DNA from 2 places in the Alteromonas sp. 5NW40-0090 genome. Region 2 is predicted to be linked to the other one. Evidence: predicted binding sites of a transcription regulator. Region 2 holds the regulator's gene; the other holds the start of a gene.
The links. Region 2 encodes MetJ, which represses methionine synthesis genes. Its sites were predicted from a motif close to TAGACGTCTAGACGTCTA; they were not measured.
Positions count from the first base shown of each region.

Region 1: a site for MetJ is predicted at 5,903-5,920, ahead of serA (phosphoglycerate dehydrogenase). Genes of this name have one in related genera too.

Region 1 is NZ_BAAJLT010000012.1:22,026-29,946, reverse strand. It holds gene AC27KT_RS15135 (efflux RND transporter permease subunit) at 1-200, shown strand, start outside; gene AC27KT_RS15130 (SIMPL domain-containing protein) at 363-1,073, shown strand; gene AC27KT_RS15125 (DUF1289 domain-containing protein) at 1,253-1,543, shown strand; gene AC27KT_RS15120 (HDOD domain-containing protein) at 1,565-2,389, shown strand; gene AC27KT_RS15115 (DUF481 domain-containing protein) at 2,525-3,328, shown strand; gene AC27KT_RS15110 (DUF481 domain-containing protein) at 3,542-4,288, shown strand; gene serA (phosphoglycerate dehydrogenase) at 4,421-5,650, opposite strand; gene rpiA (ribose-5-phosphate isomerase RpiA) at 5,995-6,651, opposite strand; gene AC27KT_RS15095 (5-formyltetrahydrofolate cyclo-ligase) at 6,742-7,389, opposite strand; gene AC27KT_RS15090 (ATP-binding protein) at 7,423-7,921, opposite strand, start outside.
Region 2 is NZ_BAAJLT010000014.1:135,162-143,082, reverse strand. It holds gene metF (methylenetetrahydrofolate reductase) at 147-1,034, opposite strand; gene metJ (met regulon transcriptional regulator MetJ) at 1,196-1,528, shown strand; gene AC27KT_RS17290 (malic enzyme-like NAD(P)-binding protein) at 1,692-2,927, opposite strand; gene AC27KT_RS17285 (hypothetical protein) at 3,608-3,925, shown strand; gene rpmE (50S ribosomal protein L31) at 4,131-4,343, opposite strand; gene priA (primosomal protein N') at 4,795-6,984, shown strand; gene AC27KT_RS17270 (SPOR domain-containing protein) at 7,117-7,695, shown strand; gene AC27KT_RS17265 (hypothetical protein) at 7,781-7,921, shown strand, end outside.

The DNA of each region.
Region 1 (7,921 bases), on a different contig from region 2:
GTCGCTTACGTCTTCGTCCAATACTAATGACATCCATTGCTTTCATCATGGGTGTGCTGCCAATGGCAGTATCAACCGGTGCCGGCTCTGAAATGCGTCAAGCTATGGGTGTGGCAGTATTCTCAGGCATGATTGGTGTTACCGTATTTGGACTTATCTTAACTCCGGTATTTTATTACCTGATACAGCGTAAAGGTTAACTCTCCCGTCTACCCAAGCGTTGCCCTCTTAAGGGGCTCTTTAGGCCACTCATTTGAGTGGCCTTTTTTTGCCACCATTGGTCAGCTTTTATCTCGTTTTGTGAAACCGAAAAGCTTATATTCGCTTGTATCCTGTTGAAAACAGAAAGAATGGAGATTCGAATGAAAATAGGTGCGGCGATAGTAATGGCGATGGGCATGGTGGTTGCTGTGTCTTTGCTTGGTGTTCAGGTGTCTTCTGCCATGAACGACATGCAAACGTGGGATAGAGTAGTAACCGTAAAAGGATTGTCAGAGCGAGAATACATTGCTGATCAGGTTATTTGGCCTATTCAATTTGTCGACGCGGGCAATGACTTACCTCAACTGTATGAACATATTGAAAAGAATAGCCTTCAGGTGGCTAACTTTTTAGAAGAGAAGGGCATTTCAGCAGAAAGCATTACAATTGGAAAGCCTGAAATAAATGACAAATTGGCGCAACAATATGGAAGTAGTGAAAAAGCGCCATTTCGCTACAGCGCCATTCAAACCGTTACTGTCTTTTCAAATGATGTTGAAAAGGTGCGAGCGCTTATGCAGCAAATTGGGGAGTTAATTAAAACCGGTATTGTATTATCAGACCAAAGCTATCGCGCTCAGCCCGACTATGTGTTTACCCGCTTAAACGAAGTAAAGCCGGAAATGATTGAAGAAGCTACGCTCAATGCGAGAGAGGTGGCGGAAAAGTTTGCAAAAGATTCAAAAAGTACGTTGGGCAAAATTAAGCGCGCTAACCAAGGGCAGTTCAGTATTTCTAGCCGCGACAGTCATCACCCACACATAAAGAAAGTGCGCGTGGTGTCTACCATCGAATATACCCTAGTTGACTAATATTCATGCTATGCTAATACGCTCACGCAATATTGAGTAGAACGCGCATTTGTGCATTTTATGTATTAGATTACTGCTAATGTCTACTGGCTAGATTCGCCCATATGCGTTTTAATTTAGGACAGTGCTGAGTATTCTCAAGCACTCAAAGCTCATTGACTAAGGGTGGTAAGCCTGAAATGACGGATCTCAAAGCGCAGTCTAAGCAGCTTGAATTTTTTGAAATCCCAAGTCCTTGTATAGGTGTCTGCGAGTCTGGTCCAAGAGGGTACTGTAAAGGCTGCTATAGAAGCCGTGATGAGCGTCTTTATTGGCTTAAAGTTGATGATGCAACAAAAAGAAAGATAATTAGTGCGTGTGTACGACGTAAAAATGCAGTTTTAGCAAAATTACGCAAAGCGCAAGCACTGAAGGGCGAGGAGGCGGCACAACAGTTTTCTCTTTTCGATGAGCCGCCTGAAAGTCGTTAAAAAAGAGTTTGAGATTTATTAATGCCGTTAGAAAAGTATGTTTCGTATGCTGCGAAATCATTTACGTTACCTGATATTTGCGTGCGCTTGCGCTCAACGCTAGACAACCCTCGCTCGAGTATCGAAGACATCGCTGTACTAATCAGCGCCGACCCCTCTCTCACTGCTAAGGTGTTACGCTTGGCCAATAGTTCGCTTTTTCGTTTCCCCTCTCAAATCGAATCTGTAACAAAAGCCATAAATGTAATCGGTGGCGAAGCGCTTTATAATTTGGTTATTGCTGAAACTGCAACCACTGCGTTTAAGCATTTTGATACATTGCTAATTGATTTAGACAAGCACTGGCATGCTTCTGTTTATTGCGGGATGGTGGCGAAGAGTCTAGCCATGCGGCTGAATGTTCGCGGCGCTGAACGCTTTTTTGTGATGGGTATTTTGCAAAACCTGAGCGAAATCATTGTTGCGAAGAAAGAGCCTAAGCTTTATGACGGTTACCGAAATGCGAAAAAGAGCGACTTGCCACATATTGAGCAACTGGCTCATTTCGGTTTTACGTTTGCACATTGCAGCGGTATCATACTTGAAAAATGGCTTTTACCGATTGGTCTTTTTTATCCCGTATCATTTATGAACGATGCAGCAAAATATACTTCTGACGTTGATGTATGTGTTCTTGCAATTGCAAGTCGTATAACGCTTAGTCAACTTGATAAAGAAAACTATGCTGACATTGAACTTTTTACGCCAGAAATAGCCAATACAGTAAGTCTCGACATGGAAGTGATAAGTAACTCAATTGAATATGCTGAGCAAGAAACAGCAAAAATTGTGTCGCTTATTCACTGAGCTTTCAGTGCATCAGTTCTGTCACCGCACTTTTATATTGTAAATCAGAGTAAAGCTCTCCCAGAGGATTGGTATTACGTGCGTCTCGAATAGACGTAATCTAATAACTATAATAGCTCGACGTAAAATCAGATTATGTTTAGAAAAATCTTCCGGCCACGTGTTGTTGTAGGTGCCATTTGTATTGGCGTGTGTTTATCTGCAAACGCGAGGGATCTCATTGAAACGCTTTATCATGCAGATTTTACTCCCGACGCCGATGATGAAATACCGCGTTTTACATTAGACGGAGAGCTCGGTGTTTTAATTAATACCGGCAACACGTCTGCAGCCAGCGTTAAAGCCGCGGTCAACGCTGACCACGAAACCGAAAACTGGAGCAGTATTTATTTTGCTGAACTGCTTTATAAAGAAAGTGGTACGCCAACTACAGAGCGCGATATCAGCGCACAGCGCTTTTTCACGAGCGCACAATTCGACTATAAACTGCTTACGCCGGGACGACGCCTCTTCATGTATGGCGATTACGAAGACGATCAGTTTACCGGTTATGAGCATCGCGCTTCACTTGCTGCGGGTTGGTCACAGCGCGTATGGCGAAATGAAGATAGCGAATTTCGTTATAGTGTCGGGCCAGGGTATTCCTTTATTGAAGCGGAAGAAGACAACGAGAGCCTTGTGAATGACGGCATTATAGTGCGCGCGTCTGCTGAGTATAAATATCATTGGAGCTCGGGTGCAAAATTAAGGCAATTCGTTAGCACAGAGGCCGGCGAAGAAAATACAAAATCTCGCTCAGAAACCTCGCTTTCTGCCAATGTGTTTGGATCATTGGCAATGAAATTATCATTCATATTAAATCACGAAACAGACACCCCTGAAGATGTCGCGGCGTTAAGCACAGAAACATCGGTAGCGCTGGTCTATCAATTCTTTTAGTCAATTAGTGTAAATTAACAGTTGAATATAGGCTTTTTGCCGCGTTCTCATTGACTGAGAGGCTTGAAAATGTACACTGCGCACCATTGTTTGTGATGCCAGTTCCTCTGGTGCATTACTTAACAGACTTCTTTTAAAACTCGTGTTGTACCGCCTTGCAGTTCAAAAGGTATCGCGTACAACGAATGGACCGATAATCAATAGGATTGTTCAATGAAAAAGCAAGTGCTTGCATCTCTAGTTGCAATTTCTCTTTCTCCGGCTGTTTTCGCTCAAGACGATGAAGTGAAGCCTTTTACAATGGAAGGTGAGCTAGGTTTTATCTCTACATCAGGTAACACTGAAACAACATCTATCAGCGCAGGTATTCAAGCGCATCAAGAACTTGAGAAGTGGAGTAACGACTACATTCTTAAAGGTCTTTACAAGAAAGAGACGGTAGAAGGCGATGACGGAGAAGATATTGAATTTACTTCTGCACAGAAGTTCTTCGGTTCAGCGCAGGGTAACTATAAACTCGCCAACCCAGATAACCGTTTATTCGGATTCGCATCTTATGAAGATGACCGATTCAGCAACTTTAACTACCAGGCTACTGTAGCTGCGGGTTGGAACCAAAAGGTTCTTCAAAACAAGCGCCATACCTTAGAATATTCAATCGGTCCGGGTTATTCTTTCATTGAAACTCAAGACGGTGAAAACCTTGATAGCATGATTGTTCGTGCATCATCAGCATATTCTTGGAAGATTTCTGATACTGCTAAATTTACTCAAACAGTGAGTACGGAAGTGGGGGCTGACAACACTAAGTCACGTGCTGAATCAGCCTTAACTGCTACCATTAGTGGTAACCTTTCTATGCGCCTTTCGTTTAAATTAGATCACAACACCAACGTTGATGATGATGTAGAAAAGCTTGATACTGAAACTGCTGTAAGCCTAGTTTACAACTTCTTCTAAGCTGAACTAATTCGTTTAAAGGCCAATAGGCCCTTCAAAACATCGAAGTAAAAAGTATTGAAGTAAAATAATAAGCATAAAAAACGCTGCACATAGTGCAGCGTTTTTTGTTTAGGCTACAAACAAGGCTTCTTAGTGAAGAATGCGAGTCTTAATTGTGCCATCAATTTGTTGAAGCTCTGCCAATGCTTCATAGCCACGGTCTTCTTTAACATCCACAACCACGTAACCAATTTCCGCGTTAGTCTGTAGATACTGTGCTTCAATGTTAATGTCTTTTTCTGCAAACGCTTGGTTAATTTGGGTAAGAATACCCGGTTGGTTTTTATGTACGTGAAGTAGTCGTGAACGACCAGTGTGCTCAGGAAGCGATACTTCAGGGAAGTTAACTGCTGACAACGTAGAGCCGTTGTCGCTGTATTTCGCTAGCTTTCCTGCCACTTCAATTCCGATGTTTTCTTGCGCTTCTTGTGTGCTTCCGCCTACGTGTGGCGTAAGAATAACGTTGTCGAACGCGCGAAGCGGTGACTCAAACTCTTCAGTGTTAGACTTAGGCTCTACTGGGAATACATCAATTGCTGCGCCGTTAAGGTGGCCACTTTCCAATGCCTTTGCAAGCGCGTCAATATCAACGACGGTACCGCGAGAAGCGTTAATTAGAATGCTGCCTTTTTTCATTTGAGACAGTTCTTTCTCGCCAATCATATCTTGAGTTTGAGGCGTTTCAGGCACGTGTAGCGACACCACATCAGAGGTATTAAGTAGTTTTTCTAGTGACTTCACCTGGGCCGAGTTACCCAGCACAAGTTTGTCCTCGATATCGAAGAATTGAACGCGCATACCTAAATGTTCAGCAAGAATACTGAGCTGAGTACCAATGTGGCCATATCCAATAATGCCAAGGGTTTTTCCGCGAGCCTCGTAAGAGCCAACCGCAGTTTTTTCCCATTCACCACGATGAGCTTTGGCGTTTTTGCTGGGTACTTGACGAAGTAAAAGAATAATCTGCCCAAGAACCAGTTCAGCTACCGAGCGAGTATTAGAAAACGGGGCATTAAATACCGGGATGCCGCGACGTTGTGTGGCTTCAAGATCAACCTGGTTGGTGCCGATGCAGAAACAACCAATAGCAACAAGCTTTTGTGCTGCATCAACCACGTTTTCGGTAATTTGGGTACGCGAGCGAATACCAACAAAGTGGGCGTCTTTTATCTTCTCAATTAACTCATCTTCAGGAAGTGAGGTTTTGAGAAATTCAATGTTGCTATACCCATTGCTTTTTAGTGTTTCCAATGCACTCTGGTGAACACCTTCTAACAATAAAATTCGGATTTTATCCTTCTCTAATGAAACTTTGCTCATGAACTCGCTATCTCTCACTGATGTAATTTGGTTTGCTTGCATCGCTAATCCAAGACTAACTGAACGTACAAGTATTAAAAGCGTAGCTTTGTATAATCTGTGCGGCAATGTGCACCACTACGCTCCTCTGGAGCCTTGCTTTAGCTAAACTGCTACCAAGCTTTTATAATCACGTTGATTGCTTTCGCTACTAATGACGCGGACCTTAGTTAGCGTAAACATTGAAACGCCTGGCACTTAAATAAGGACATCTAGACGTCTAAACGGAAATTAACAGAAAACGCATTAAGTTGAAAGCAGTATTTTGTATAGCTTTTCACCGCACTATACGCCGTGCCAAGCTATCACTTAAAGGTTTCGACACCACTTTCTGTGGCACTGAGTACAATATCCGCGCCTCTTAGCGCAAAGATACCGTTAGTCACTACGCCAGGAATATTATTTATTTTTTGTTCCAGTTCTCGCGGGTTAAGAATCTCAAGGTTGTGTACGTCTAAAATAACGTTACCGTTATCTGTCACTACTCCCTGTCGGTATTCAGGATCGCCACCAAGTTTCACCAGCTCACGGGCTACAAAAGAGCGAGCCATGGGAATAACCTCGACCGGTAGCGGAAATGAGCCCAAAACAGGTACACGCTTGCTTTCATCAACAATACACACAAAAGTAGTTGCGGCGCCGGCTACGATTTTCTCGCGAGTGAGTGCTGCGCCTCCACCTTTAATCATATGCTTGTGTTCAGTGACCTCATCGGCCCCATCGATATAAACCGAAAGGTTGCTGACTTCGTTTAACTCGAACACTTCAATGCCTAGAGCTTTTAAACGCTCGGTAGATGCTTCTGAGCTTGATACTGCGCCTTCGATTTTGTGTTTAATGTTACCGAGTTCTTCAATAAAGAAATTTACGGTAGAGCCTGTACCCACACCGACAATGCTGTCTGGTTCAACATATTCGATGGCTGCTTTGGCTACGGCTTGTTTTTTTGCGTTCTGATCCATGGTCATTCTCCGACTTATTGTGTTCGCAAGTGTATCGTATAAGCGTACATGAACCCACAAGTTCGTATATTCAATTTGTTATAATGACTATCACGAGTTAGTAAAATGCAGGGTGCGCGTGGGTGTTACGATAGCATCAAGCGGCACATCCCACGGTGCAATAGGTAGGGCATTTACTTCTTGAATGTCGTGGGCAATGCCTACCAGCTTTGGCGCATGTTTTTTGGGAGGTAAATGGGAACCCATTTGGCGCTGAGTGAAGCTCAAGGTGCGATCGTAATAGCCACCACCCATGCCTAAGCGATTACCGTTACTATCAAAGCCTACGAGCGGCATAAGAATAACATCACATTGCTTAACAGGAATAACGTTTTCACAAGCCAGTACGGGTTCTTCAATGTTGTATTTGTTCCGAATAAGCTGGGTGTTTGGGTTGTAAGCTAAGAAAAGTAGATGCCCTTTGCATACAGGGTGTAGTACAGGAAGTGTGAATCTTTTTTTGCTTGAAGCCTGCCAAACAGAGTCGATGTAGTACTTTAAATTGACTTCGCCGTCGTTAACTAAATATCCCGCTGTTGTTGTGCTCTCGTTGAGAAAAGGCAGGGCATTGAGTTGTGATGCTACGCGTTTTGCAGCATCCTCATGTTGTTCAAAAGATAAACTACGGCGTGCTTCGCGAAGCTTTTTCCGCAACTGTGCGCGAGCTACCATGCTTTCTTGTGAAACGTTTATCTGCATGATTGAAGGCCTTACTCGCTTTAAACCAAAAAGTTAACGATCAGATTCACCTAAATAGTGATTAAGTACACGAACCAATTCACTACTCTCAATGGGTTTGGTCAAGACATCATCAAGGCCTTGCTCACGCAAATATTCTGGTTGGGTTATCACATCCGCCGTTAATGCAACAATAGGCAAATTTGGCTTGAACCCCTTTATTTGGGCTGTTGCTTCATCGCCTTGAATGCCAGGAAGGTTAAGATCCATAAGAACTAAGTCGACAGGATTAGACTTGGCGTATTCAACGCCTTCTTCGCCAGTGCTCACTACAGAGAGAGACACGCCAAGTTTTTCGAATAAGGTTTGAATAACTACTTGGTTTATATAGTGGTCTTCAACCACTAAAACATTCGCGGAGTGGCTAATGTTGACTTGCGCCACGAAGCTGCGTGGTTCAGATTCAACGAACTGATTTGCACTCAACGCGTCGGCCGGTAAAGTAACGCTTATGCGAGTGCCATGGTTCAACTTACTGCTGACTTTAATAGAC
Region 2 (7,921 bases):
TCAATACATGTATATCAGATGGTAACTGCGGGCGGCCTTGGTGGCAAAGTTTAATGCAGGTTTAAAACAGCAAAGGCGCATTGATTGCGCCTTTTGTGAAGTGAATCATGCAAAAATGACATCACCCTTGTGATAATTGTTATTTATTAAGCGCCTGAACGCACGCCCAGCATGTGGCAGATGGCGTAGCTTAATTCACTACGGTTTAAGGTATAGAAATGGAAGTGTTTCACCCCTTCTTTAGCCAATACCTTTACTTGGTCCATGGCAATGTTAGCGCCTATCAGGTTACGGGTGGCTTGGTCGTCGGCATCAAGGCCGTCGAACATTTTGTGCAACCATCCCGGCACATGCACGTTTGTAAACCCTGCAAATTTCACTAATGTTTGATAGTTAGTTACCGGCAAAATACCCGGAACTATATCTAAGTCGACACCAGCTGCAGCTGCACGGTCTCTAAATCGAAGGTAAACACTGGTATCGAAGAAGAATTGGGTAATCGCTTCTGTAGCGCCTGCTTCTGCCTTTCGCTTTAGGTTTAGCAAATCAAACTGTGCATTTGGCGCTTCTGGATGCTTCTCTGGATAGGCGGCAACAGAAATATCAAAATCGGCAACGTCTTTTAGCAAGGCAACAAGATCAGAGGCGTACATCTCTGTTTTCTCTACCCCTGGCGGTAAATCGCCACGAAGCGCAACAATACGGCGAATGCCTGAATCCCAGTAGTCTTTAGCAATTTGTTTAAGTTCATCTCGGCTAGCATCAACACAGGTCAAGTGAGGAACAGCTGCTACACCGGTTTGCTGCTGAATGCGCTTAACTACGTCGTGGGTTCTGTCACGTTCACCGCTATTCGCGCCGTAGGTTACCGACATGTAGCTTGGCTTTAGTGGCGCTAGGCGTTCAACAGACTTCCATAAGGTCTGTTCCATGGCTTCCGTTTTAGGCGGAAAAAATTCAAAAGATACATCAATATCACGCAGTTCCGACAGGGACTGGTTTAATGCATCGATACCTTGTGCGTAAGAAACCATGGCTTTTACTCTCAAAAATGTATTCTTATAGACGTTTAGACGTCTAAATTAAAGAATATATGTCTAGACGTCAAGAGGTTTACACTGCTCAATTGACCTTTTCGTGAACTTGTTTAGAATTTCTCTTCATAATATAAAAAAGAGTAGACCGAGTTAGTACAATGGCAGAATGGAACGGTAAATATATTCACCCCTACGCAGAGCACGGGAAAAAGAGCGAGCAGGTAAAGAAAGTCACTGTCTCTATACCTATTAATGTGCTTAAAGCACTTACTGATGAGCGTACCCGCCGCCAAATCAATAATTTGCGTCACGCCACTAATTCGGAATTGCTTTGCGAGGCGTTTTTACACGCATTTACCGGGCAACCTTTGCCTAACGATGATGACTTGCGTAAAGACAATCCTAATCGCGTGCCGGCTGAAGCAAGACGTATTATGGAAGAAATGGGTATTGACCCTAGCTTCGAAAACGATGTGTCGGAAGACGACTGATATTTAGTATTAAAGAGAAACGGCGCTTTGTTGTAAGTTATTGCTAGTTGATAACCTACAACACGGCGCCGTTTTTTATGTACTTGTATTCTCTAAGCGCACTTTGTAGCAAATAAAGGTTGAGCACTAGCCCCACCATTTTTTTGCCTTATGCGCCAGAATTTTATTCTTCTGGGCTTTCAGGTACGCGTGCAACACCAGATTCAATAGCAGCCTTAGACACGGCGGTAGCAATACGCTCGCATAAACGCGGATCCATAGGTTTAGGAATAATGTACTCTTTACCAAATGTCAGGCTATCACTTTTACTCGCAGCTAATACTTCCTCTGGTACAGGCTCTTTCGTAATAGCACGAAGGGCTTCTACTGCTGCTACTTTCATTTCATCGTTGATGGCCGTTGCACGAACATCTAGCGCGCCACGGAAAATAAACGGGAAGCACAGTACGTTGTTTACTTGGTTAGGGTAGTCCGAACGTCCAGTGGCCATAATAAGATCTTTACGTACTTCGTGAGCAAGTTCAGGCTTTATCTCAGGGTCTGGGTTAGAACATGCAAATACAATTGGGTTTTCAGCCATCAAGGCCAGTGTTTCTGGTGGTAAAACATCCGGCCCAGACACACCAACAAAGATATCCGCACCTTCCATTACATCTTCAAGCGTACGCTTGTCAGTATTGTTAGCAAATAGCTTTTTGTGCTCAGTTAAGTCTTCGCGACGAGTATGGATAACGCCTTTTCTGTCTAGCATATAAATACGTTCGCGCTGGGCACCACACTTAATAAGCAGTTCCATACAAGCGACCGCTGCTGCACCGGCCCCCATACACACAATTTTAGCGCTCTCTATGCTTTTGCCCTGAATCTCCAACGCGTTAAGCATACCTGCTGCGGTTACAATAGCGGTACCGTGCTGATCATCATGAAATACTGGAATTTTACAGCGCTTAATTAGCTCTTGTTCAATCTCAAAGCATTCAGGCGCTTTAATGTCTTCTAGGTTAATGCCGCCAAATGTATCGGCGATATTCGCTACCGTATTAATGAACTCTTCGGTCGTACGATGCTTCACTTCAATGTCAATGGCATCCAGTCCAGCAAAGCGTTTAAACAGAAGGGCTTTACCTTCCATAACAGGTTTCGATGCCAGTGGGCCTAGGTTACCCAATCCTAAAATCGCGGTTCCGTTACTGATAACGGCAACCAGGTTTCCTTTACCCGTGTATTTATAGGCGTTATCTGCATCTTCGGCTATTTCTCTGACCGGCTCGGCAACGCCTGGGCTATAGGCGAGAGCAAGGTCGTCCACGCTATCGGCAGGTTTAGATAGCTCTACGCGGATTTTTCCAGGTGTGGGTTTGGCGTGATAGTCGAGTGCGCGTTGTCTAAAATCTGACATGTAAAAAGGTATCCTTAGATGTAGGGTTCATCGGTGTTTTCGTTCACGCTCTGTAGCTATTTTATTGTCGTTATAGTTATAGGTAGATAAACGTAAGCGCGTTACAACCAAGTAATGACAAAAGTGATTATAAATAGTTGTTAGCACTAGGGCTTGTTGATCTTTGTTTTACAGCAATCATCAATAGGCCTTTAGGTGGCATGTGGAAAAAGCAGATTAGGCGTTAACCTTTACTGATTTTGTTCACATACCTTAATGGATACAAGCCTCAGGTTCATGTACCCAAAAGCGCCACAAGTCTTGAAAGTAATGCATTATTCACAGAATTAATGCTCACTATCAAAGTGCCGATCGCAACTCTAACACAGCCAATCACTGTGTACATATCTGATCAGAATTCTCATATACCAATGTAGGGTAGGCATACTAATTAGACCAGTAAAATGGGGCTATAATTGCCATTCATATTATTTATTTTGACTTGTTATAACATTCCTTAGGTCTATTGTGTGGAGGATGAAAACAAAGCTATCGAAAGGCTCTACGTTCTCATAAATGCATAGGACAGAAACCCAAATCAGGAAAATAGAACGCAGGGAGATACCTCGTTAATTCTCCATCCAATATTTCTGATAAAATCCTGTGAAAGCCCACTTAAAATTCGCACTTAAGGCGAGGATATGACAGAAAGAAAACTAATAACCGTGCTAACCGGTGTATGCGAAAGCGTAAAATCTGCCAATAATGGATTTGTTTGGTTAACTCACTTAGGGCATTGGAGAACGCCGCAAGTGATTGCCGTGTTTAATACTGAGCAGGAGAAGCAGCGGGCGTTAACTAATGGTTGGGATATAGACTTCATAAGCCAAGTGAATATTGCTTTGGCGTCAATTAAGTCAGCACCCGTTGGTATTTATTTTGACAGCGAAGAACAATGTAAAAAAGTGAGTGGCGGCAATTGGGATAGGCATTTATCTAATGTAAAAAACCTTCACTGAGTTCAGGTTACGCTGAATGTTGTAAATTAAGCTAAAAACGTTTTCAGAAGGCGAGTTGCAGGGCTTTTTACATTGGCTAGGTAACTGCCCTGACGTAGGATAACGGCGGTAAAGCGCTGTTTGGTGCACCTTGTTTGTGTGAAGCGTGAATTTTAGGCAATAAAAAAGCGCCATAAAGGCGCTTTTTTCGAACTCGATATCAGGCTTACTTTTTGCCCAATGCACCGAAACGCTTCTTGAAGCGATCAACACGACCACCAGTGTCAACGTTACGTTGCTTACCAGTGTAGAATGGGTGACATGAAGAACATACGTCTAGGTTGATGTCTTTACCAAGCGTAGAACGAATGTTCATTACGTTACCACATGAGCAAGTTGCTGTGATTTCTTCGTATTTTGGGTGGATATCTTGTTTCATTGGGTTACCTCACATAATAAGGCCGTATCGCTATACAACCCGAAGTCGCACACCATACGTTACTTAATTCAAATGATAAGTCGTTCAAAGAACAGCCTATCGCAAAAGAGCGGCGCATAATAAAGGATGGCAGGGCCTTGATCAAGCGGTTTTTGGCCAAATGCTAAACAAGAGAGCTAGACAAGGAAGCCGTAGAAAAAGGCCAAACTAAAAACATTCTTTTTATGCTTAACAGTAAAGTATGTTTAAATATTTGTCTTTCAAGGCTAGGCCATATGCGCTAGTAGCAAAATCATGCGCTAATAGCAAAATGTGTTGCTAGCTGTTAGCAGCGCAAACTACTGTAACGTATAGGTCTGCAAGTAGCTTCAGTATAATTAGTTTCAACATAAGAAACTTAGTAAGCGCATTACGCGCTATAACAGTCGTCAAATAAGGTAAAACGTTCGCAATGGCCTTTATCCAAGTTGCCGTGCCAGTGCCACTGCGCCAACTTTTCACATATACCCACAATAGCGCGCTCAGTGCAGGTGTGAGGGTAGTTGTACCTTTTGGTCCGCGCAAACTTGTGGGCGTAGTTGTTGAAACCCTACACAAACCTGAAAGCGACATTGAAAACTCCAACAAGCTAAAAGCCATTGAGTCGGTACTGGACGATAGCCCCATTATAGATGAGGTGCTGCTGAAAATGGCCCAATGGCTGTGGCAGTACTATCATCATGCGCCGGGTGAAGTGTTGCACGCCATGCTGCCTGTTTTATTGCGCAAAGGCGAGTCAGCAGCGCCAACACCTCAAGACATGCTAATGCTTACCGAAGAAGGTAGGCAAAGGGATGCAGACACGTTATCGCGGGCGCCTAAACAACAAGCCTGTTTTACTGCAATGGCCGGTGGTGCCTTATTAGCGTCCCAAGCGCGCAAGCAGTATGGCGCACCTGCGGTCAAAGCGCTTGTCGAAAAGTCATTGGCAAGCATTGAAGAAGTCGCGCCTGAATTTAAGTCAGGCAGTTGGCTTGCCTCGTTATCGGTGTCTGAAAAGCCGGTTCCAGACACAGAACAGTCGGTTGCTATTGCCGCGCTTAACCGTCAGCAAGGCAACTTTGCAGTAAGTTTACTTGAAGGGGTTACCGGTAGCGGTAAAACGGAAGTGTATCTTCAAGCCATCGAACCCTTACTGCGTGAAGGGAAGCAAGTGCTTATCTTGGTACCAGAAATCGGGCTTACGCCGCAAACCGTGTCACGCTTTGAAAAGCGCTTTGGTATTGCAGTGGGCGTTTTACACTCTCAGCTTTCTGATAAGGAACGGCTACAGGTGTGGCAGCGAGCAAAAGCCGGTGAACTCGGTATTATCATTGGTACCCGCTCGGCTATTTTCACCCCGCTGCACAATCCCGGTATGCTGATTGTGGATGAAGAGCACGACGAGTCTTTTAAGCAGCAAGATGGGCTTCGCTATCATGCTCGTGACCTGGCAGCTATGCGTGCCAAGCAGCATAATATTCCGCTTTTACTAGGCAGTGCCACGCCTGCGCTTGAAACACTTAACAATGCGCTAAGCGGTCGTTATGCCCATTTGCAGCTTACCAAGCGAGCAGGAGGGGCGAAAAGCACGCATCAGCATGTGTTAGACGCGCGTGACCAGCCCATTTACTACGGTATTTCGCAAGGCTTGCTAACGATAATGCGCCAGCATATCAGCGCGGGAAACCAGGTATTGGTGTTTGTGAATCGCAGAGGCTATGCGCCAGCGCTGCTCTGCCACCACTGCGGTGAAACCGTCATGTGTAAGCGTTGTGATCGTCCTTACACTGTGCATAAAGCACAGAACCGACTTCAGTGTCATCACTGCGGCGGCATGCGCTCAATGCCATCAAACTGCGAAGCGTGCCATCACAATGAATTAGTTACGGCGGGTACCGGAACCGAGCAAGTTGAGCAAGGGCTTACAAGCTTATTTCCCGGTGTTAAACAGGTACGAATAGACAGCGATACCGTGCGGGGCAAAGATAAACTGCACCAAACGCTTGACGCAATAAACCGCCAAGAGTACCAGCTGCTAGTAGGCACCCAGATACTATCAAAAGGTCACCATTTCCCTCATGTAACCCTAGTTGCAGTACTAGATTGTGATGGTGCTCTTTTTAGTGCGGATTTTAGAGCACCGGAAAAGCTCGCTCAGCTTGTAACTCAGCTTGCTGGAAGAGCTGGGCGCGCCAGTAAACCTGGTGAAATGTGGCTTCAAACTCACAATCCTCACCACCCTTTGCTACAAGATTTAGTGCACAATGGCTATGGCCATTTCGCCAGACACGCATTGATGGAGCGTAAAGCGGCGGGGCTGCCCCCTTTTATTAGCCAATTTGTGATCCGCGCTGAAGCGACCGACAGCAGTTTGGCTTATCGCTTTTTACAAGATAGTAAGCAAGTCTTTCTCCAGCAGCATGCCATTGAGTTAAGTGGACCGTTTCCTTGTCTGATCGAAAAGCGGCAAGGCAGGTTCCGGTTTATGCTGGTATGCAGCCATGAAAAGCGTGCGCCGCTTCACAATGCGCTACGTTTGGCGCTGCCATTTTTACAGGCGTTGCCGCAGGCAATGAAGGTAAGGTGGTCAATAGATATTGATCCTACCGATTTCAGTTAGCTTGTTGGGTAGCAATACGTTAAAATTTTGGCAGGATCGAAGATGCAGAAAAGCCGCTTCTTCATAAAGATTTGGTATATGACGTTTTCTTACGCATACAAACAACGATAACAAGTAGGAATATTGCCGACTATGGCTCAACGCGATTATGTCTCTCGTGGACGCTCCCCTCAAAAAAAGAAGCCTGCTGGTAAAGGTAGAAAGCCAACAGCAAACGCGAAATCTAAAGCCCCAGTTTCAGGCAAGCTTCCTATCGTACGCCTAATTGGTATTTTTGCATTGGTGATTGGCTTTGGTGTGTTTTTGTGGTCGATAAAAGACAATGTAGAAGATGACGTAGATACCCAAGCTTCACGACCTGTTGCACCTACAGAAGAATCTTTACCTGAACTGCCTGAGGAAGAGTGGGAGTACATCAAAACCCTGCCAGGATACGAAGTGGAAGTTGAGGTCAAAGAGCAAGAAAAGTCTGACAAGCGCTACTTAATGCAGTGCGCCTCTTTTAGAACCCGCGCGCAGGCTGAAGAGATGAAAGCCAAAATTGCATTCCAAGGTTTAGAGGCGCTTATAAGACACAGCACCGGCAGTAACGGCGACTGGTTTCGCGTTATTTTAGGCCCTTACGAGTCCAAGCGTGATGCAGAAAAAGCCAAGCACAGTCTGCGTAAAGTGAACATTGCCACATGCCAAATTTGGTACTGGAACTTATAGCAGTTTATTGTAGGTAACACTTAATGCGCTGCATAGGGCGCTGGAATAACGCGTACAGAAAGGATGCGTTTACAAGGAAGTATCAATGAGTATTGCCATCACCGAACAACCAAATTACGCCGCTTATAGCATAGAAGAGCTTGAGGACGTTCTGGAAAATATTGATAAGCAGGCCTTTCCGGAGCGCTACCAGGCAGCAAAGAATGAGCTCGCTACTAATCTAGGT